DNA from 3 places in the Pseudoalteromonas espejiana DSM 9414 genome. Region 2 is predicted to be linked to each of the others. Evidence: predicted binding sites of a transcription regulator. Region 2 holds the regulator's gene; each other region holds the start of a gene.
What was found. The regulator sigma-54, encoded in region 2, starts transcription at its own class of promoters, with help from an activator protein. The targets are predictions, from matches to a motif close to GTTGGCACGNNNNTNGNNT.
Positions count from the first base shown of each region.

Region 1: the regulator sigma-54 is predicted to act here: its motif matches at 4,953-4,971, upstream of PESP_RS02750 (DUF3192 domain-containing protein).
Region 3: the regulator sigma-54 is predicted to act here: its motif matches at 2,784-2,802, upstream of flgJ (flagellar assembly peptidoglycan hydrolase FlgJ).

Region 1 covers NZ_CP011028.1:610,569-618,339, forward strand. Annotated here, with positions in the region: gene PESP_RS02740 (PAS domain-containing hybrid sensor histidine kinase/response regulator) at 1-3,569, shown strand, start outside; gene PESP_RS02745 (diguanylate cyclase domain-containing protein) at 3,553-4,458, shown strand; gene PESP_RS02750 (DUF3192 domain-containing protein) at 4,526-4,906, opposite strand; gene PESP_RS02755 (D-2-hydroxyacid dehydrogenase) at 5,085-6,029, opposite strand; gene PESP_RS02760 (lysophospholipid acyltransferase family protein) at 6,518-7,645, shown strand; gene PESP_RS02765 (DUF1289 domain-containing protein) at 7,748-7,771, shown strand, end outside.
Region 2 covers NZ_CP011028.1:3,210,455-3,218,225, reverse strand. Annotated here, with positions in the region: gene PESP_RS14610 (HPr family phosphocarrier protein) at 1-26, opposite strand, end outside; gene rapZ (RNase adapter RapZ) at 67-912, opposite strand; gene PESP_RS14600 (PTS sugar transporter subunit IIA) at 932-1,384, opposite strand; gene hpf (ribosome hibernation promoting factor) at 1,389-1,676, opposite strand; gene PESP_RS14590 (RNA polymerase factor sigma-54) at 1,704-3,203, opposite strand; gene lptB (LPS export ABC transporter ATP-binding protein) at 3,273-3,998, opposite strand; gene lptA (lipopolysaccharide transport periplasmic protein LptA) at 3,995-4,543, opposite strand; gene lptC (LPS export ABC transporter periplasmic protein LptC) at 4,533-5,087, opposite strand; gene kdsC (3-deoxy-manno-octulosonate-8-phosphatase KdsC) at 5,084-5,635, opposite strand; gene PESP_RS14565 (KpsF/GutQ family sugar-phosphate isomerase) at 5,636-6,607, opposite strand; gene PESP_RS14560 (calcium/sodium antiporter) at 6,610-7,578, opposite strand.
Region 3 covers NZ_CP011028.1:2,764,880-2,772,650, forward strand. Annotated here, with positions in the region: gene flgK (flagellar hook-associated protein FlgK) at 1-1,734, opposite strand, end outside; gene flgJ (flagellar assembly peptidoglycan hydrolase FlgJ) at 1,736-2,746, opposite strand; gene PESP_RS12655 (flagellar basal body P-ring protein FlgI) at 2,871-3,965, opposite strand; gene flgH (flagellar basal body L-ring protein FlgH) at 3,977-4,660, opposite strand; gene flgG (flagellar basal-body rod protein FlgG) at 4,681-5,469, opposite strand; gene PESP_RS12670 (flagellar basal body rod protein FlgF) at 5,491-6,234, opposite strand; gene flgE (flagellar hook protein FlgE) at 6,411-7,771, opposite strand, start outside.

The sequences.
Region 1 (7,771 bases), 1.1 Mb from region 2:
CTGCGTTTGAGCATTTTAATCAAAATTTACTTGAAGGAATAAGCCAGTACGATAATTACTATTATCGCCACTTTAGTGAGCGCGGTGGTGAAATAGTTGGTAAGGGGCAATTTACATTTTCAAATAGGGCATTAATACAGTGGCAGCAAGCCAGTGCGCTTAGCCCAACTTTTAATACAGCATTATCGTTAATGCAGTCTTTATCAGCGGTAGCGTATGTTGATGAAGCTGGTTTTGCCTACGTTGTAAGGCGTAATAAAAGCCAAAGCGCCATGCTAACTGAAATTTTAAACGGAAATTTTAAGCCGTCCTTTACTCCTGGACAGCTAACCTCTAGCCCTATTGTAAAAATACGCGACAGCGCCTACTTTGCCATTGGGCGTAAAAGGCAGCCAAACTCATCCGACTATATAATTTTAATATACGATGTAGAAACCATGTCTAGCTGGCTTAAAAAGGTCGCACCGAGTGTGGGTGAGTATGTGTTTATGAACCAATCTCACCAGGTTATAGCCAGTTCGGTTAATCAGCTTAATGAAGCAACAGCGTTAAAAGATTATTGGCCGCAATTGAGTCATGACGATCAATCTTTGAATACTAAACATAAAACTGAAGCCCAATTTTTTATGCAAGCTATGGGTAACTTGCCTATACATGCCGCGTTTTATGAACCGCAGATAAAAGTAATTACGCCAATAAGGTACGAAGTACTTTTAGAGTTTGTATTTTTAACATTATTTTTAAGCTTAATGTTTGCGGTGTTTTTTTGGTTGAGCCAGCGCATATTTATTAGCCCTATGACCCATTTAATGCAATATTTTGAGCAAAATGATAATCCCAAAGCCACATTATCTAACTATCACATTCCTATAAATTGGCAGCCTTGGTTTTCAAAAGTTAAGCATGTGTTTGATAAAAACAAGCAGCTAGTTGAGTCGTTGCAAGTTGCCAACAAAGAGCTTGATGAACAACTGCAGTTACAATCTCAAAAGCTAAAGCGGAGTTACGAAGCTAAAGAGCGGCATTTAGCGCTATTAAATACAATGCTTAACAGCGTGCCAGACCTTATATATTTTAAAAATATAGATGGCTCATTTTTAGGTTGTAACAAAGCATTTGAGGCCTACGTAGGTAAAGAGCAGGCAACTTTAGTTGGCAAACGTATAGAAGACTTAGATAGCGACGATTTACAACTAAGCCTACTTGAAAAACAAGTGCTGCAAACCAAAAGTAGTATTCAACAGCGCATAGATAGTGCTGATAAATCGTACCAATTAACAATAGCGCCGTTTTATAACGAGCATCAGCATTTATTAGGCACAATGGGTATAGGGCGCGATATAACACAGCAGCAACAAACCTTATCGGCGTTAAAAGCATCAGAGTCTAAATTTAGAAGTGCGATAGAATTTGCTGCAAATAGTGTGGTGCTACTTTCGCTTGAACATACCATTTTACAGGTTAATAAAGCCGCCAGAAAGCTATTCTCACAGCAAGATATTTTAACTGGCGAGCCACTAAAAATGTTGTTTGATGAAGCGCAGTGGCAAGAAATTAAAAGCACATTATCTAAACTATTAGATGATAAAAAACGGGTTTACCATTTAACACTATCGCAAGGAAAGCTAGCAAGTTGGTTACAGCTAAGTGTTTCACTAGTGTGGGATGAAAATCGCGACCCTTCGTATTATGTAATTCATATTCAAGATATTAGTGCACTTACAAAAGCGAAGCATGATGCTGAACGCGCCACCATAGCTAAAAGCCGTTTTATTGCTAACTTAAGCCACGAAATAAGAACACCGCTTAACGCAGTGCTTGGCTTGTTAGATATGATTGTTGAGCAGGGCTTAACCAATAAACAGCTGTCACAAACCAAACAAGCTAAAAATGCAGCGCAAAGCCTGCTGTTAATGCTCAATAGAATGTTAGATTTTGCCCGGGTAGAAAGCGCGCAAGCGCAGCTTAAGCTTGTGCCATTTTGTTTAGTTGAACTGATTGATATCTGCGAGAGCCTAACGGCGCCGCTATGCCAAAATAAAGGGCTAACTTTTAATATCGAAATAGACCCTCTAATTACCCCTGCACTTATTGGTGATTCAATACGCTTACAGCAAATATTAGGTAACCTACTGACTAATGCCGTTAAATTTACCGATAAGGGCAGCATAACCTTAAAAATGCAGCTTGAAGAAAATGACACCCTAGAGCAGCAACGTATTTGTTTTCATGTGATAGACAGTGGCGTAGGTATTGCTAAAGCGGACCAAAGACGATTATTTGATGCCTTTACACAAGGCGATGAGTCTTCAACACGCATTCACCAAGGGGTTGGTTTAGGGCTCGCTATAGTTAAGCACGGTGTGGCTTTAATGGGCGGAGAAATTGCCATTAATAGTGATAAAGGTAAAGGGTGTGAGTTTTACTTTACTCTTTCACTTGCGGTCGATAACACTAAAAATACCGAATTTTTACCTAATACCTTAGCAATTGTTAGCGATGAAACGCAGCAATTGAATGAAGTTGTTAATGCGTACTCGCAATTGCAGGCTATTAACCTAGAGGATGCTCTTCGCTATCCTATTAAGCTTGCAGATGCGCAGCAGTTAATTGTTGATGAAACAACGTTAAGTGAATTATTAAGTATTGAGTCTATAAACGAAACACTTACTTCAAACTCTTACCCTGTGGTTGTTATTAACCACGAACACACCTTAGCTTTGCCAAATACAACAAAAATTAATGCGCAGCATGTTAAAGCAACGGCGTTAACTCAACGTTTGTTTAACCTAAATGCTAACAAAGGACGTGAGTTAATAAAGCCGCATGAAAAAATTGAGGAAATAAAAAAGGATGTATCGGGTCTTCTTATTATGGCGGTTGACGATAACCCTTTAAATTTAGAAATTATTGGTAGTGTTCTAAAACAAGCGCACGTTAATGTAATAACAGTAACCAATGCACCTGATGCAATAGAGCTATTACAAACATTAAAACCTGATTTAATTTTAATGGATGTGCAAATGCCGCATATTGATGGCTGCCAAGCTACGCAGTTAATTCGCCAACAGTTTGACGCCCGCCAACTGCCTATTTTTGCGTTAACTGCGCATTGCGAACCTGCAGATGTTGAACGATCTTTAAATAGTGGCATGAACAAGCATTTAACTAAGCCAGTTGTTGCATCGGTATTGCTTGACGCAATAAGGGATGTGGACTTTGCTAAGCCTAAGTTTTACGACCAAACATTTGCACTAACACAATTTAATTTTGACGAGAACTTACTAGCCACTATGGTTGGTAAATTTGCAAGACTATGTGAAACCCAACTTGAGCAAATTGAAGAGAATACTCAAAAAGATGAGGTGGTACGCTTAGTGCATAGTATAAAAGGGGTTGCAGGAAACTTAGGATTTATAAGGCTTTCACTGTGTGCAAAACAATGTGAAACGCACCTTAAAACCACAAATGAACCTATTCAGCAAACTTTAAAAGAGCTAGTAGTACAGTTAAAGCAAGTGATCATTTTTATTGAAACCTTAGGGGGGCGGGATGCCGAAAAAAGCTAAAATATTGATTGTTGATGACGATCCATTAAATAGGCTAGTGCTTGAAAAAACATTGGGTCAAGATCACGACGTATTTTTAGTTGATAGCGGCGAAAAAGCACTCACTTTTACTAAATCTAATCAAGTGGACTTAATCATACTCGATGTAGTGATGCCAGGTATTGATGGTTATGAAGTGCTTGTACAGCTAAAAGAAAACCCGATTACTCAATCTATTCCTATTATTTTTATATCTGCCAATAATAGCCATACAGACGAAGCTAAAGGACTTGAACTTGGCGCAATGGATTACATAACCAAACCATTTAATGCATCCATAGTAAAAGTGCGAGTGCGTAATCAGTTACTTATTAAGCAAAAAAATGATTTGCTTGAAATGCTTGCCTCTATTGATGGCTTAACGGAAATCCCTAACAGGCGCTACCTAGACGAAAACCTCTCGCGTGAGTGGCGTAGAAGCAAGCGCAATGGTTCGTGCTTATCTGTTTTGTTAATGGATATCGATCATTTTAAGCGTTACAACGACTGTTATGGGCATCGTGCTGGTGATGAATGTTTGAAGCAAGTGGCCCAAGCGCTCGCTGCTCAATGTGAGCGAAGTACTGACTTTATAGCGCGCTATGGTGGTGAAGAGTTTGCTGCAGTCTTACCTGATGTGAATAAACAACAAGCACAGGCATTTGCACAAAAATTAAGAAAAGCGGTTCATGATCTTAATATAGAACATAAAGCGTCTTTAAATGCAGAGCACATAACGATAAGTATTGGTATCGCGAGTATGGAAAACGGCAATGCAAGTGCAGAGCAAGCTTTACTAGAACAAGCAGATTTAGGTTTATACGCCGCGAAAGATGCAGGGCGAGATCAAGTTTTCGCTGTTAATTTGTAGCCAAAAGGTATTAAATATATAAAAAAACGCCACTATTGTGGCGTTTTTTGCTTTTTACTAGGCGCTATTATTTTGCAATCATGTTTAAAGCACTTTCACCAACACCTACTAATTTATCATTCTTAAATACTAGCGGTGTGCATTCATCTTTTGTAGTTTTGCTATCAGAGTGAATACTGTGGGTAGCATAAAAAAGAACTTGGTATACATCGTCGTCTTTTTTTAGTAGCTCAGTAAAGCTAGGTGTTTTTAATTGTGCTAACACCGACTGGTAGCTGCTATCCATTTTTAAGTCGGCAATCACTTCACGGTTCTTTTTATGATGATGTTGCCAGCTAGAAGAGCCACTGCCTGCCCAATGTGAATCGGCTTCGCCATCTGATACGGCAATAACACAACCGGTTAAAAATGGGGCGATAAGTGCAGCAGCTAATAAAGATTTTTTCATTGTTGTCTTCCTTAAATAAGTTTTTATTAATTTATTTACTCATATAAGGCAATTAACAGGCCAAAATAATAATTCATTAAAATTCAAATGGTTAAATTTTAAAGGCTGTTTTTAAATGTGTGTTTATAAAAAACATTAGTAAAAACAGCCATATTTTAGTTTTTTTAACGACTACCTTTTAAACTAAGCGATTACGTGCCTCGTTGTTGCTAAATGCAGTTATATTTAAGCTAACCTCGTTAATTAAACGCACAATAGACTCAGTACTTGCCCATGCAATATGCGGAGTAAGTAATAGGTTGTTACCTGTATAATTAGCAAGTGGGTTTGTATGCTCTGCAGGCTCTTTGGTCAGCACATCAACGCCGGCACCCGCAATTAAGTTTTGCTCAAGTGCTGTGGTTAAATCAGCTTCGTTAATAATTCCGCCGCGGGCTGTGTTAATAATAATAGCGCTTGGCTTCATCATTTTAAGTTCTGCAAGGGATATTAAGTCGCGGGTTTCATCGCTAAGCGGGCAGTGTACGCTGATAATATCGGCTGTTTTTAGAACTTCTTCAAATGCCGTGCGACCTTCTCTACATGGGGCACCTTTGCGCTCAGCTATCACTACTGTGGCACCAAATGCTTGCGCTACGTTAGCCACCCCTTTACCGAGTGTACCGCCGCCAATAATGGCAAAGGTTTTGCCTTGTAAATCGTTAAAGCTGTAGTCTAATCTACAAAACATCTCGCTTTTTTGCCATGCACCTTGCTGGCAGTCAGCTTGGTAGCGGTGTGTGTTGCCAAGTAAGTTAGTAACTAACGAGAAGGTATGCTGCACAACAGAAGGCGTTGAGTAACCAGCAACATTTGTTACGGCAATTCCAAATTCTTCAGCGGCTTTTAAATCTACGTTATTAGTACCTGTTGCGCTTACACAAATTAATTTTAGCTGTTTAAGTTGGCTAATGGTGTCACGATTTAATACCACCTTATTGGTAATAAGCACATCAGCGCCTTGGCTGTGTTCTACAACTTGTTCTGGCGATGTGAGCTCATAGGTAGTGAGCTCGCCTAATTCTTCAATACAGGTTAAAGATGTTTTAGCTAAAGTGGCGTTATCGAGAATGGTGATTTTCATCGTGTGTCCTATCAATATGCGTACAATAAAATTGCGAGAGGAGCTAAGGTACTACGAAAAAATCCCTTTGTTAATGCTATTACTACCAAATGATTAGGTGTATTTATTTTTTGAGGTTAAATTTAACCCCGTGATGGGTATTTTAATAAAGCAGAGATAGAGTCGCTTTGACGCAAAATACCTATGCAATATACACAGGGTTAATTAATGTGGCTGGTCTGCCCACTGAATAAGGCATATCATGATATTTTACCCTGCTAAATAGCTGGGCAGGTATAAGAGTGAATAAGTTTAACCTAGCACTCAGTTAATTTATAAAAACAGTGCACCAATGCTCCTTTGTGTGGTCATACAGTTAATGAACACAATTAAGATAAGTAAGCATGCCTTAGTGGCTATTTCTTATTTAAGAGTGGCTGAGTTATAATCAAATTATTATATAAGCGGTACGTTTTTACGTGCCGTTTTTTAACATTGTAGATGCAGTAATGAGTGAATTAGAAGATAAGTACGCAGACATAAGACCATACAACGACGATGAAGTTGCGGCCTCGTTAGCGCGGTTAATTAACGATAACGCGTTTATTGATGTAATAGCTAAGTACAATTTACCACGCTTTATATCCGCTATGCCTTTTATTGCTCGCACACTGGTGAGAAGCCAGTTACGAAAAAAATGGGGCAAATTTACAACCGTTGAAGATGTGCAAAACGAAGTTGCGCAGTATTTAGATAAGCTTGTTAAGCGCACCACATCTAAAGTAACGTTTTCGGGACTTGATAAGCTAGACCCACAGCAGGCTTACTTATTTATATCAAACCACCGTGACATAGTGCTTGACCCTGCACTTGTAAACTGGGGTTTATATCAGCATAAAATGAAAACAGTACGTATAGCCATTGGTGATAACCTATTGCAAATTCCGTACATCACAGAGCTTATGCGGTTAAATAAAAGCTTTATTGTAAAGCGCTCAGCTAAAGCACCAAAAGAGATGCTTAAAGCACTTACGCAGTTGTCATCTTATATTTATGACTCTTTAACCGCTGGAAACTCTATCTGGATTGCACAAAAAGAAGGGCGTGCTAAAGATGGATTTGATCAAACAGATCCGGCGCTGTTAAAAATGCTTCAACTTAATGGGCGCAAGCAAAAGAAAGAGTTTGGTGAATACATTAAAGAGCTTAAAATTGTTCCTGTGTCTATTTCGTATCAGTACGAGCCATGCGCTATTGCAAAAGCAAAAGAGCTTTATCATAAACAGCACCACGGCGAATATGTAAAATCAGCCGGTGAAGATATAGCCAGTATTGTTGAAGGTTTCAGCACAGCTAAAGGGCATGTACATTTAGCATTCGGAAAGCCTATTGATACTGACTGTAATGATGCAGATGAGCTTGCGCAAACAATTGATAAACAAATTGTAGACTCGTTTTATTTGCACCCAGGAAACTACATTGCTGGTGGCTGCAAACAAGCTGTTATTGATGAACCCGACACCGCTACTTTTGAGCAGCGTTTAGCACTTGTGCCAGAAGAATTAAAACCGCTAGTTTTGGCTATGTATGCAAAGCCATTTCAACGCAAAACGCAAATAAGTGAAGAGCTCAAGTAGTAATACAGCCTCAGATTTTAAAAGCAGCCATTACGCTGCTTTTTTTTTGCGCATAAATAACGCTATACTCATATAAAGCAATTATTTTACTGAGGAGGGGCAATGCAACAAATTGAAATATTTGAT
Region 2 (7,771 bases):
ATTAAAAACGTGTCTTCACAGCGCATAAATTACTATACCTAAACTGAACAGGTTATTATTTTAAGGTTATTTTTCTTGCTCACGATGACGAATTTTTACATTAGGGTGCGTCATAGCAAAGCTTTCACCAATGGCTTGTGCCAAATACACCGAGCGATGTTGCCCGCCAGTACAACCTATAGCAATTGTTAAATAACTGCGGTTGTTACGCTCTAAATGCGGTAACCAAGTTTGTACAAAGGTTTGAATTTGCCAGGTGAATTTTTGCACTATGCTGTGATTTGCTAAAAAGTCTTTTACAGGCTGATCGAGCCCTGTTAAAGGCTTTAATTCTGGCTCCCAGTGCGGGTTTGGCAAAAAGCGAGCATCAAATACATAATCAGCTTCTTTTGGAATACCATGTTTAAACCCAAAAGATTCAAACGTCACAATAAGTTGTTTATCTTTTTTACCCAGTATTTTTTCACGGATAGATTCGGCTAATTGGTGCACACTTAAATCAGTGGTATCAAGCATAAAATCGGCGCGTGTGACCAACACATCAAGCAGTTCTTTTTCTTTTTTTATTGCTAAATCAAGTGGTAACGAATCAATTGATAGAGGGTGTAAGCGGCGCGTTTCAGAAAAGCGTTTGATCAGTGTTTGATCGTCACTATCTAAGTAAAACAGTGTTGGTTTTGCAAAGTCAGGAAGGTATTCAAGAATATCGTTGAATTCGTCTTGTTGTTTTGGGATATTACGCACATCAATACTGACCGCTATTTTGTCGTAGTTATCTGATACGCTGCGTACCAAAGAGGGCAGTAAGTTTACCGGAATATTATCTACGCAATAATAACCCAAATCTTCAACTACGCGCAAAGCAACCGACTTTCCTGAACCAGAACGGCCGCTTATGATAATCAACTCCATTTATCGCCCTTAGTATTTACTACGATTGTTCAACAATAACGTTATACAGCTCAGCATCGGTTTTTGCACTGCGTAGCTGTTTACAAAATTCTTTGTTGCTCAGTTTATCAGCTATAGTTGCTAGAGTCTTTAGGTGCTGCTGGTTATCACCATCTGGTACGATGAGTGCCACAAAAATATCAACCGGGCAGTTATCTATCGCATCAAAGTTAACAGGTGTATCGCTAACAAGTACTAATGCAAGCGGCTCTTCTACGCCACCCATTCTGCCATGAGGAATCGCGATTCCTCGGCCAATACCTGTGCTACCTAGTTTTTCTCTGCTTGCTAATGCGTTGAGAATATCTTGCTGTGGTAAATAAGGTAATTTTTCATGAGCGAGTTCGCTAATGAATTCTAAAATTCTTTTTTTACTACTAAAAAGGACCGCAGCTTTGCTGCAGTCCTGGCATACTAATGTACTTAATTTCATAATATTAGTGTCTAGCGAGCTTCTCTTTATGTTTAATAACTTGGCGATCGAGTTTATCAATCAACGAGTCTATTGCGGCATACATATCTTGGTGCTCTGTAGAGGCAAATAAGTCTGCGCCACTTACATGAATTGTCGCTTCAGCTTTTTGGTTGAGTTTTTCTACATCGAGAATGACATGCACATTGCTAATATGATCTGAGTGCCTTTCCAGCTTTGCAAATTTATTATTTACATAGTCTTTAAGTGATTCAGTTACTTCTACGTGACGACCAGTTAGGTTTAGTTGCATAAGCATTTCCTCTTTGTTTTTTACGTCTTATATCAAACTCTTTCTCTGATTTGACGGTGGAATAGCTAGCGATTCACGGTATTTTGCTATTGTGCGTCTAGCTACTTTAATTCCTTGCTCTGCCAATATATCCGCAATTTTGCTATCACTCAATGGTTTAGCTGAGTTTTCCGCGGCAATTAGCTTTTTAATCAAGGCGCGTATTGCTGTAGATGAGCACTCACCACCGTTTTCGGTGCTTACATGGCTTGAGAAAAAGTATTTAAGCTCAAAAATACCACGTGGTGTATGCATATATTTTTGCGTAGTTACACGCGAAATTGTCGACTCGTGCATTTCTACCATTTCAGCAACATCGTTTAATACCATAGGCTTCATGGCTTCAGGGCCATGTTCAAAAAATGCCTGCTGCTGTTTTACAATACAGTTAGTTACTTTTAATAGCGTATCGTTTCTGCTCTCTAGGCTTTTAATAAACCATTTAGCTTCTTGCAGGTGAGAGCGAATAAATTGGCTATCACCCGAAGATTTTACGGTACGCGACATAGCCGCATACTGACTATTTACACGTATTTTTGGCATGCTATCTGGGTTTAACTCAACCACCCAGCGGCCTTTAATTTTTTTAACCGATACATCAGGTATAACATACTCAGACTCTTCCCTCACTATGGTATCAGCAGGTTTTGGGTTGAGAGTGTGTATTAATGTCATTACCTCTTTAAGCTCATCTTCTTTGAGCTTTGTTTTCTTCATTAATGTACGATAGTCGCGAGCTGCTAATAGATCAATATGATCGGTTAAGATCATTTTTGTTTGTTCTATTAAAGGTGTATCTTTATCAAATTGATTCAACTGTATACATAAGCACTCTTGTAGGCTTCGTGCTGCAATACCTACAGGGTCAAATAATTGAATTCGCTTTAAAACAGCTTCAATTTCATCAAGTTCAACTTCAACGTCATCATCGTGCTCTTGGTTAAAGCTTTCTAAAATTTCTTCGCAGCTTAACGTTAAAATACCTGAGTCATCTACAGCTTCTACAATGGCAATAGCAATTGCTTCGTCGGTAGGGCTAAAGGGTGTAAGTTGAAGCTGCCACATTAAATACTCATGAAGCGTTTCGGTAGAAGCACCTTGGTAAATAGACTCATCTTCTGGCATTGGGCCTGATGAAGCTGCAGGCGCGGCGCTCATGTATTCATCCCACGTAACATCCATTGCCATATCATCGCTAACGGTGTCTTTATTTAAAGCTTCACCGCTGTCTTGTTCGTATTCGCTGGCTGAATCGTCAGTTGATGCGCTTACGGTTACATCATCGGTGTCTGCTTTTTGCTCGTTTTTTCCAGCCGAATCTTCCGTGTAATCTTGCTCTTCAACTTCTAATAGCGGGTTGCTATCAAGTGCTTCTTGTATTTCTTGCTGGAGATCCAATGTACTGAGCTGCAGCAAACGTATCGCTTGCTGCAATTGTGGAGTCATTGTAAGTTGCTGGCCCATGCGCAGCTGTAATGATTGCCTCATGTATCTCTAACAATCCTTTTATGTTGTTATAATTAATATTAGCAGATGCTCAAAGGAGTGGCTTGATTGTTACAGCCTAAATTGCTCGCCTAAGTAAACATCGCGCACAGTTTTGTCGTTTAATACGTGTTCTGGAGTGCCAGATGCAATTAGCTCCCCATGAGAAACAATGTAGGCTTTTTCACAAACATCAAGGGTTTCTCTTACGTTGTGATCGGTAATTAGTACCCCAATCCCACGATTTTTAAGATGTTCAATTATTTTCTTTATATCTAACACTGAAATTGGATCAACACCAGCAAAAGGCTCATCCAATAAAATAAATTTAGGATTTGCGGCTAATGCGCGGGCAATTTCAACGCGGCGACGTTCGCCACCAGAAAGCGCCATACCTTGGCTGTCGCGAATGTGCTGAATACTAAACTCATCAAGTAGGTTGTTAAGCGTTTCTTCTCTAGCGGCTTTATTAAGCTCTTTTCGCGTTTCTAAAATCGCCATTAAGTTTTGATAAACTGTTAACTTTCTAAAAATTGATGACTCTTGTGGTAAATAGCCAATACCTAAGCGAGCACGGCTGTGCATAGGTAATAACGTAATGTCGTTATCATCTATTGAAATTTTACCTTTATCGCTAGGAACTAGGCCTACAATCATGTAAAACGTGGTGGTTTTACCTGCACCATTAGGGCCTAGTAAGCCAACAATACTACCTGCTTGAACTTCTAACCCAACGTTTTTTACAACTTGGCGACCTTTATAGCTTTTTGCTAGTAATTCTGCTTTTAAGGTACTCATGGTTGGCCTTCGTTACCTGTTTTATCTTCTGGTTTTGCTTCAACAGGTACTAAAATAGTGTGTACGCGATCTGTTGAGTTTTCGTCTTTTTCAGCGCTAATTAGCTGTTGTTCCATGTCATAGGTAATGCTTTTTGCATTAATTTTTTGACCCGCTTGGGCAACTTCTGCATCACCTACAAGGGTTAAAAAACGCTTAGCTACATCGTAGCGAACTTCGTTAGCACTGGCGCTCATTATAGTGCCATCGTCTTGTTTTTCTTCAAAGTATGCAGGGCTGCCTGTGGCAATTAGTAATTGCTTGTTATCACCTAAGTCTTCGCGTTTATGCACTTCAAGACGGTCGGCTGTAATTTTGCGGCTACCATGTACAATTTCTACATTTTTTTCAAAAATACCTACATTTTCTTTTAGTTGACCTTCTTGGCGGTCTGCACTAATTGAAATTTGGTTCGCAGGTGGCGGTGTTTCAGGTTCAGCTGAAGAGGCGCTAAAAGCCAGCACTAACGATGGAATTATTAAAATTTTAGTAAGTTTATTGGTCATAATATATTGTTCGCGTATGGTTAATTAGTTTTATTACTTCGGTTTTTAAATCGGCTTCTAGGCCTTTACCGACAATTTTTAAGCTGGGTCCAGTTACAACCACCGGTTGCTCTGAGCGCATTGTTAGCGCTTTAATGTCGACTTCGATGTTGTCGGCATTAATGTTATCTATCATGGCGTTATCAACTAAATTTTTGGCAACTACATTGCCTTCTAAAATAAGTTGTTTGTCTTCATATAAGGTGGCTTCGTCAGCATTTATACGCCACGTTTGTTTTTCGTTATATAGGGTAAAAATTGGTTTTTCAAAAAAGGTAAACCCAAGTTGTTGGTACAGCTCCATTTTAGCTGCAGTCACTTTGTGATTTATTTTACCTTGCTCATCGTAAGAGGTTTGCTTTAGCTCTATGGCGGTGTAGTCGGGTTTAGCTATAATCTCCGGCTCTTGTTCGGGAGCAACATTTGTTTGACTAAAATAAGGGTACCAAAGCCAAACCATACAGCCGATGAATAGCGCGCTGAGTATAACGCGTGCTGCATTCATGAACTGGTGCCTTGGGTAGTTAGTGCAATACCGTTTTCGAGCATTAGTAAGTCGGTCAGCTCTCTTACTGCGCCAAAGCCGCCAGGCATTTGCGTGGTGTAATGCGATAAGCGCTTAATAAGCGGGTGGGCATCGTTAACCGCGACGGCAAAACCTACTTGCTCCATTACTGGCATGTCTGGGCCATCGTCGCCTATGTAAGCTATTTGCTCGTCGGTTAAATTTAATGTGTTTTTGAGCTCTTGATAAGCAATGAGTTTATCTTCTTGGCCCTGATAAATATGCTGTACTGTTAAACTGCTCATGCGTGTTTGCACTATTTTTGAGTGGCGTCCGGTAATTACAGCAACCTCAAAGCCGCTATTAATAAGGGATTTAACGCCAAAGCCGTCTTTTGTATTAAATGCTTTTAACTCTTCACCTTGATTACCTAAGTAAATACGGCCGTCAGAAAATACACCATCAATATCGCATATGAGTAGTTTTACTTTTTTGGCGCGTGCTTTTGCATCATCGCTTAGCGGTTGATAGAGATCTTCAAATTGCATTTATAATACTCCTGCTTTTAATAGGTCTTGCATATTTAAGGCGCCAACAGGCTGGTTTTGCTCATTAACTACGATTAAACCATTAATCCGCTTATTTTCCATTATATTTAGTGCTTCTGCTGCGAGCATGTCGGCAGTGGCTGTAGTGCAAGACTTGGTCATCACTTCGCTTATAGCCGTAGTATGTATATCTATACGTTGCTCTAAAATACGGCGTAAGTCACCATCAGTAAAAAGCCCTGCTAGTTGTTGCTTGTTATCAACTATAGCGGTCATACCAAGCCCTTTAGCAGACATTTCAATAAGGGCATCTTTAATTGTTTGCGCTACACCTATCATAGGGGTGTTTTTACCACTGTGCATTACATCTTTTAAGGTAAGTAATAATCGCTTACCTAAGCTACCACCTGGGTGAGAAAGAGCAAAGTCATCGGCAGTAAAGCCGCGAGCTTCTAATAGCGCAACAGCCATGGCATCGCCCATTGCTAAAGTTGCTGTGGTACTGGCTGTTGGTGCCAACCCTAATGAGCAAGCTTCTTGTTCTACTTTTATGCATACGTGTACATCGGCAAGGGTTGCCATAGTAGAGAGCGGGCTGCCTGTCATTGATATAATTTTAGCGCCTAAGCGTTTAAGTACCGGAATAATATTGAGTACTTCACTGGTTTCACCTGAGTTAGATATAAGCATAACTACATCATTTTTAGTGATCATACCTAAGTCGCCATGACTTGCTTCACCAGGGTGAACAAAAAAAGCCGGGCTGCCAGTACTTGCAAGTGTTGCTGCTATTTTATTGCCAATGTGCCCAGATTTACCCATGCCAATTACAATAATACGGCCTTGGCAATCAAACATTAGCTGACAAGCTTGATTAAAGTTTTTATCTACGTATTGGGTAATATCGTTGAGTGCTTGGCGCTCAATATTTAAAACTCGTAAACCTTGCTCAATAAAATTAAGTTCTGCCATTGTTACCCTACTTGACTAAAAATATAACCTTGGTAAGCCAAAAATGCGATGAGCAATAGGCCACCTTCAACTCTATTGATACGCTGAGAACCTCTAAAGTTCAATGACATAACAATAAGCGCAAGTGTAGCACCTAGCATAATAAAGATATCGCGGCTTGCGAGTGATGAATCAACCATTGATGGGTTAATAATACCTGCAAGGGGTAATACCGCTAAAATATTAAAAATATTTGAGCCAACAATATTACCCAGCGCTAAGTCGTCTTCGTTTTTTAAAACACCCGCGACTGAAGCTGCAAGCTCAGGCAAGCTTGTGCCAATTGCTATAATTGTTAAGCCAATAACTAAGTCGCTTAAGCCAAAGTATTTTGCAATATCTACTGCTGAGCCTACTAAGAAATGTGAGCTTACAGGTAATAAAATCATGCCAACAATAAGCCAAAAAACGGCGTTTTTGGTGGGTACATTATTAGGTACTTCATCGCAGGCTTCTGATACAAACGGGTCATCTTGGTTTTTAGCACGAAGTGATACAACAATTAGCCCGCCAATAAACACTATAAAACCAATGAGTAATGCCACCCCTTCGGTAAACGAAAAGTAGTTATCAGAAAAAACATACCATGTAGCTAAGGATGCCAGCATAACTAGTGGCATTTCGCGTTTTAATGTACTTGATGAAACACTAAGTGGGCGTAATAGCGCAGTAATACCTAATACGAGTAAAATATTTGTTATGTTTGAACCAACCGCATTACCTACAGCAGTGTCGGTTTTGTTGGCTAAAGCAGCTGAAGCCGACACCATCATTTCAGGGGCAGATGAGCCCATAGCTACAACAGTTAAACCTACAATCAAAGTAGGTACACCAAAGTTTTTTGCAAGCGCGGCTGCGCCGTATACAAATCGGTCGGCACTCCATACAAGTGCAGCAAAACCAAGAATTAAAATAACAAACGAGGTAACCATTGTGCTAAGCCAGTTGTTCAAAATACAGATGGCGCGAATAGTAACAAAAGCCAACATGAAAGTATAAGCAAAAGAGTAGGGTCTAGTATCTTGAGGTGTGAAATTTAATACGCTTAAGCCGAGGTTAAGGCGATTTACTTCAGCCTTAGAACGCTTTTTTCAGGTGTATTACAAAATCTTACGAATTGTTTTT
Region 3 (7,771 bases), 450 kb from region 2:
ATCAGCTAGCTTTAAACCATTACGGTTATCATCAAAGCCGCCTTTATTAAATTCAAGAGTAAAAGTGTCGCCTGTTGCTGGTGTACCTTCTATATCAAAATCAAAACCATAATCGCTGTATGGCGTTCCTGCTTGAGATATAACATTATTACCTGGCGGTGGAATAATAATTGTTGTTGCCGCGTTATTCTCATCTGAAATTTGATATTCGTTTGCAGTGCCTGTTTTAACTAGGGTAATACTGCCATTGGTCAAACCAGGAGCTGTGCTAAAACCACCCGATGTTACACTTGTTACTTCTCCCGCTGAAATAGTAGCAGTACCTGTATTATTTATACTATTTGCTGTACGAATAGGCGATGCCAGTGCTAAGTCTTCTGCGCGCCCTGTTGCAAGCTTCAAGCTTGTTGATGCTTGAGAGTTAAGTTTGACCATAAATCGATCATCAACACTAGGTAGCTTAGCAATATCGAGCGTAATTTCTAATCCAAACAAATCTAAACCATCATTTGCCGGACTGTTGTCTTTTAAATTGACTTTACCTGTTGCTGTATCAACAGCTGCAGTAGTAAAAATTTCGTTGCCGCTGGCATCTTTAATCTTCTCACCTTTATTATCAATGGGGTAAATTTCAACTTCATTCGTGTCACTGTACTTTACAATAAAGTCACTAGCGGGTAGCTCACTGCCTTTACCGGCCTCAAGAGTGGCTGTTAAACTGGCACCGCCGGTATTAGCTTGGTACGCATAACCACCCACGGTAGGTATATTAAATATATCACCGCCTAGCTCGCCATTAGCATCCATACCGAGTTTATTTTGCTCGTTAAACGCATCGGCAATTGCTAACCCCATTTGGCCTATTTGATTTTGTGCCGGTACAAGCATGTCGTCTCTAAACGCCAATAAGCCGCCAATTTTGCCTTTAAGTTTGCTCGCATCTATTTCAAGCGGCACAGCTTTGCCGCCATTCACATCAAGTGTGAGTTCTTTAAAATTAGGATCGGGATCGCCCGACAGTGAAAACAAGTTAAAGGTCCCATTTTCCATAACTAACGACTCGCCAGTGCCCATAAAAACAAGCTTTTCGCCATTAGGGCCATCAAGAGTTTCTATATCAACGAGCTCTGATAGTTCACGAATTGCTAAATCTCGCTGATTGTAAATAGAGCTTGCGTCTGATGCGTTGTTTGTTCCGTTAACAACGGCTATTTCTTGGTTTAGCGTATTAATGTTTTGTATGAGCGAATTGGCTTCTTCAGAAAAAATCTCAAGTTGTTCGTTCACTATGCTTTGCTGTTCAAGCACAATCCCTGAAAGCCTATCCATTTGATCAACTAGGCTTTGCGCATCGGTCATTACTAATGAGCGAGCAACCGATGAAGAAGGCTGATTTAAAGCCTCTTGTACGTTGTTAAAAAGCGAATTGATACCGGTTGATAAATTATTAGACTCTTCAGAAAAAATGGTATCTACTCGATTTGCCTCTGTAACAAACTGATCAAAAAATGATTTATTAGAGGTGTCGCGATTTAATTGCGATTGGGCAAACTCGTTCAAAAGCCTATATGTTTCGCCCCGCCCTACTTGATTATCAACCATAGTGGTAAATTCAGTTCGCTCACGTACGTAGCCCTCTGTATTTACATTGGTGATGTTTTTACTGGTCGTTTGTAAAAGCTCAGAGCTTGAACGTACCCCAGCACTGGCAATATTTAATAAACTAAACGACATATTACTTCACTCCTTGGGCAAACGCGCTTGTTGCAATATTTTTAAGCTCACTGCTATTTAGCACTTTTTTTATTTTACTCGCGTAATTAGGATCGGTTGCGTAGCCTGCTTTTTGTAATGAGTCTAAAAACTCATGCGGCTTTGCGGTATTTTGAAGGGCCTCTTCGTAGCGTGGGTTTTGCATTAAAAAGTCAACAAAGTCGTTTACGCTTTCTTTAATTGAATCGTAAGCTCTAAAGCTTGCTTGCTTTTTAACAGGCGTACCTTGTTCAAATTCAAGCGTTACTTTACTGGCTTTATCACCATCCCAGCTTTTATCAGATTTAATATTAAATAAGTTATTTGAACTGCCGCCATCACTTTTACTAATAATGTGCTTGCCCCAGCCAGTCTCAAGTGCTGCTTGGGCAACCATAACGGCAGGGTTTAAACCTATTTTTTCGGCCGCTGTTTTAGCATGCTCCCACACTGTGCTTACAAATTCTTCGGCACTGTTAAATGCAGGTGCTTGCTCTGTAGGGGCTTTATTATTTGATACAACAGTACTTACTTTTGATTCGTCTGTATTAACTACAGTAGCACTTGATGCTTTTTCGTAAGGGAGCTCTGAGCCTGCGCGTTTATCACTGATAAAATCGCTCGTGGTTCTAAGTACCGAACCTGGCATAAAGTTTTCTGCCTCTGGTGAGAGCTGCTGAACAATTAAATCAGCCAACCCTAAAGACCCATTTGAAGAAAGCTCAGAAGAAAGTTGCTGGTCGTGCATTTCTTCAAAAAACTTTACACCACTTGAATTAAATGGGCTGTCTTCGTCTTCAAAGGCTTCGTTGGCTTTTCGCATCCCTTTTAGCAGCATTTGCGTAAAAATTGCTTCAAATTGTGCCGCTGCTTTTTTAAGCGCCGCTTTTGAGGCATCAGTAGATGCATCACCGCTATTTAAAGCGTCTTGACGTAAAGTATTTAGATTACTTAAATCAAAAAAGTTTTGCTTATCGAGGTGATTTGTTTCCATCAGCTTTTTGACACAACAATGAATAATACTTGATGAAATGCAAAAACTAAGCCAAAGGTATTTTAAAGGAGGGTTTTATTAAAAAGCTCGGCTACATTACTGTAATACCGAGCTTTTAATAATTTTAGATAACTACGAGCTGCCCGTTAATAGCGCCAGCCTCTTTAAGGGCTTCTAGAATAGCCATTAAATCACCAGGTGCTGCGCCTACTTCATTAATGGCCCTAACCAAATCATCAAGACTAACGCCCGGGTTAAAAACAAACGCACGAGAGTCATCTTGGTTTACATCTATAATGCTTTGCTGAGTTACCACAGTATCACCCTCAGCTAATGGGTTTGGTTGAGATACATTTAATTGCTCTGCAATAGTAACTGTTAGCCCACCATGAGTGATTGCCGCAGGTTGTAACTTTACGTTTTTACCAATAACAATGGTCCCTGTTCGCGAATTAACAATAATTTTGGCAGAGGTGTCAGCAGGTTTAAATTCTAGGTTTTCTAGGGTCGATAAATAAGACACTCTTTGTGATGCATCACGCGGTGCAATAACACGTACCGATGCGGCGTCAATAGCTTGTGCACTACTTGGGCCAACTAAATCGTTAATGGTTTTTTCTAACCGCTTGGCGGTTGTAAAGTCTGGGCGGTTTAAGTTAAACGTAATGTAGTCACCCTGCATAAAAGGGCTCTTAACTTCTCGCTCTACGGTTGCGCCATTTGGTACACGCCCTACCGTAGGTGTATTAATAACCACTTTACTGCCATCAAGTCCTTGGGCGCCTAAGCCACCTACAATTAAGCTACCTTGTGCAATTGCGTACACGTTACCATCAACCCCTTTTAAGAAGGTTTGCAACAATGTACCACCACGTAAACTGCCTGCGCTACCAATTGAAGAAACCGTAATATCGATTGTTTGACCAGGTTTTCTAAAAGGTGGTAGCTCTGCATGTACCGCAACAGCGGCTACATTTTTAATTTTAGGGCTTTGTGTTGAAGGTAACGTAATACCAAAGCTGTTTAACATGCCTCTAAAGCTTTGTTGCGTATATGAGTTTTGCTCTCCTGTGCCAGGTAAGCCCACGACTAACCCATACCCTACGAGTTGGTTAGCACGTACGCCTTCAACCATAGATACATCTTTAATACGCTCTGCACTGGCAGAAAATTGCCAGCCTAGCAGTATGATCAAAATAATTGCTTTAATGCTATTCATACTACTGTCCTCTAAAACGGAAATAATGAGCTACTAAAGAAGCGCGTTAACCAACCTGGGCTTTGTGCTTCTTGTGTTTGCCCTTTACCAGAATATTGAATTCGGGCATTTGCTATTCGGTTTGATTCTACCGTGTTGTCTGCACTTACATCTTGTGGGCGCACTAAGCCTTCAAGCCTAATAAATTCTTCACCGGTATTAAGTGTGAGCCATTTTTCACCGCGTATAACTAAGTTACCGTTTGGTAAAACACGCATAACGTTTACCGAAATATCACCCACTAAACTATTTGATTGATTAGATTTAGAATCACCCGTAAACGATGAATCACTACCAATACCAAATTGAATGCTATCGCCACCAATATTTACAGGTAAACCGCCTAAGCCAATAACGGGGTCGAGACTAGCGTCAGTTTCTTTGTCGGTTTCGGTTTTAGCGGCTTTTGTAGCTTGAGTTGACTCTTCAAGCTTAACGGTAATTATATCGCCGGTTCTGAGTGCTTTTTTATCTGAATACAAATCATTAAATGTATTAGTGTTAAACAGTGACCCTGTTGCAACAACAGGCTCTGCTACAGGCTCTGGGTACATAGGTGCGTAATAAGGATCGTCTTGAACCACCTCACTATTTTGAGTAGACACACAACCACTTAAAAATAAGGTGCCTGCTGCAAATAAAATAATATTACGCATAAATATCCCCTTGTATTCGGTTATAACTGCTGATTGATGTAACTCATCATTTCATCAACGGCTGAAATTACTTTTGAGTTCATCTCGTAAACACGCTGTGTTTCTATTAGGTTTACCAGCTCTTCGGTCACATTTACGTTTGATGTTTCAAGCGACCCCTGAATAATTGTGCCCAAGCCTTCAACTCCTGGATTACCTTGTACCGGCGCACCACTAACAGCGGTTTCGGTGTAAAGATTTTGTCCAATTGGCTCAAGACCCGATGGATTGATAAAGTCACTAATTGTAAGCTGACCAATTACCACGTTGTCGGCTTGCCCTGCTACACGCACCGACACTTCACCATCTTGAGAAACAGTGATTGACTGCGCATCATCTGGTACGTTCATTTCTGGTTGCACAACAAAACCAGCACCAGAGGTGACAATGCGGCCGTCTTCATCGGTGGTAAATTGCCCGTTTCGGGAGTAGGCAATATTGCCGTCAGGTTGTAATACTTCAAAAAAACCTTCGCCGGAGATCATCCAATCTAATGAGTTTTCGGTGGTAAGCATATTACCTTGTGTAAACTCTTTTTGGTTGGCAACGACTTTTGCACCGGCACCTAGCATTAAACCCGACGGCATCTCAGTATCTTGTGATGAACGGCCACCAGGTTGGTTAATATTTTGGTACAGTAAGTCTTCAAAAATAGCGCGGCTTTTTTTGTAACCTACTGTGCTGGCATTCGCCAAGTTATTTGAAATAACTGAAATATCAGTTTGTTGAGCGTCTAGCCCTGTTTTACTTATCCACAATGCAGGATTCATAATTATGCCCTCATTTTAAAGTTAAACTATGCGCATCAACTGATCTTGACGTTCGTCAATCTCTTCAGCTGTTTTCATTAGTTTTACTTGTAACTCAAATTGACGTTGGTGGTTGATCATATCGACCATTTCGTGAACTGGATTAACGTTAGACATCTCCAGTGCACCACTTAAAACTTTTACATTTGCTGAGGTATCGACGGTTTGCCCTGGTACAGGCCTAAATAGACCATCGTTGCCTTTTTCGAGCTGCCTGCTATTACCTTCAACAACGCGCAGCGTGTCTACTTCCTCTAAAAAATTTGCTGGTGCGCCTTGCGGGCGAACTTGTATGGCGCCATCTTCACTAAAGCCTATTTTTTCAATAGGGACTGGTAAAATAACAGGTCCACCTTCGCCAATTACTTGACGACCATGACTTGTTACCAACATACCTTGCGCAGTAATGTTGAGCGTGCCTACTTTTGTATATGCTTCGTTACCTGAGTCATCCTGAACGGCAAGCCATGCGTTATCGCTCATTGCAATATCTAAATCACGACCAGTTTCGATAATGCCGCCAGATGTCATATTTGAACCTGGGCGCTCTTGCATTGAAAACACACGCGTTGGCAACCCTTCGCCAAACGCTTGCATTGAACGCGCTTGTGCAAAGTCGGCTTTAAAACCAGTGGTGTTTGCGTTTGCCAAATTATTGGCTTTAAGGGCTAGCCCCTGCAGGCTTTGCTTAGCGCCAGAGGCCGCAATGTAGACCATTTTGTCCATAACATCGACTCACATAAAAAATCTCTAGACTAACAAATGCAAAATAGATGCCAGATTAAATTTGACGCAATTTATGAAGAATATTGAAAGGACTCAGCTACGATAAAAATAGCGGCATAGGCATAAAAAAGGCTGCAAAAATGCAGCCTAATAAAGTAAGTGAAAATTTGTTTAACTTATCGAATCTGCAATATACTTTGCTGGATTGTTGAGTTAACTTCAAGCGCTCGTGAGTTAGCTTGGTAATTACGTTGGGCAGTGATTAAATCAACTAACTCGTTTGTTAGATTAGTATTTGATTGCTCAAGCGCAGATGAATTAATACTACCAAAAGTACCTGAACCGGCTTCACCTGCTACTGGCTCACCAGAGTCAATGCTTTGTTTCCAGCTGGTATCGCCTACTTGTGAAAGGCCTTGAGAGTTTGGAAAACGCACCATAGCAACTTGGCCTAAGTACGTTGAGTCACCGTTGCTGTACGAGGCAACAATTTTCCCGTCTGTACCAATATCAATACCCGCTAAACGACCCACTGTTGAACCATCTTGATCAAGTGCTTTTACTTCAAAACCACTAGAATACTGTGTTGGTATTCTTCCTGCCGTGTTGTTTTCATCACGCCAGTTTAGTTCAATCCCTGGACTTGGGAATGTAGCTCCGTTATCAAGCATTGACGATAAACCAGTACCTGCACCTGCCGGTAAACTAACTTCATTAAATGTTGATGTAGTATTCACATCGACGCCTGTCGTTGCTGGTAAACCGCTTGAGTCAAATCCAAGTGTGGTAATAGGGTTATATGGTGTAGTTGTTTGCTCTGCACCAGATGTACCGTCTACCACTTTACCATCAAGCGTAGCGTATACTTCCCAGCTGTTGTCTGTACCACCTGCAGCTGCATCTTCTTTTTTAACAAAAAAGTACTGAAGAATGTGTGGCTCACCTAGTGAGTCATATACCGTTGTTGACGTAGATGAGTTATACGTACCGCTAGATGTAGGATCAAAAGCAAGGCCCGTAGCATCAGCTGTCGCATCTAAGTTAAACGATAAAAATACGTTCTCTGTAGCGCGAGGTGAACCTGATGAGTCCGGAATTTGAATCGGGTTTGTAGTACTTAAACTAACCGATGTGGTATCACCTGTAGACTCGTCGACTGGAAAAGCTTGTAAATAATTGCCTTTAGCGTCAACCATAAAGTTATCTTGGTTAAGCTTAAATGCACCTGCACGTGTGTAAGTTAAATCTTGTGACGAAATATCGTCGGTCATTGCAAAATAACCTTCACCGGTAATCGCTAAATCTAACGAGTTGTTAGTAAATTGCAGTGACCCTTGGTGAAATTGCTGCGCAACCATGGTTGTTTGCACACCATCACCGTTTTTAGTTTTGCCTGCGCTAAAAACAGATGCTGCATATACGTCTGCAAACTCAGCACGTGATTCTTTAAAGCCTGTGGTATTAACGTTGGCAATGTTATTTGCCGTTACGTCTAAATCTTTTTGTGCGGCTGCTAGGCCTGTAAGTGCAATATTAA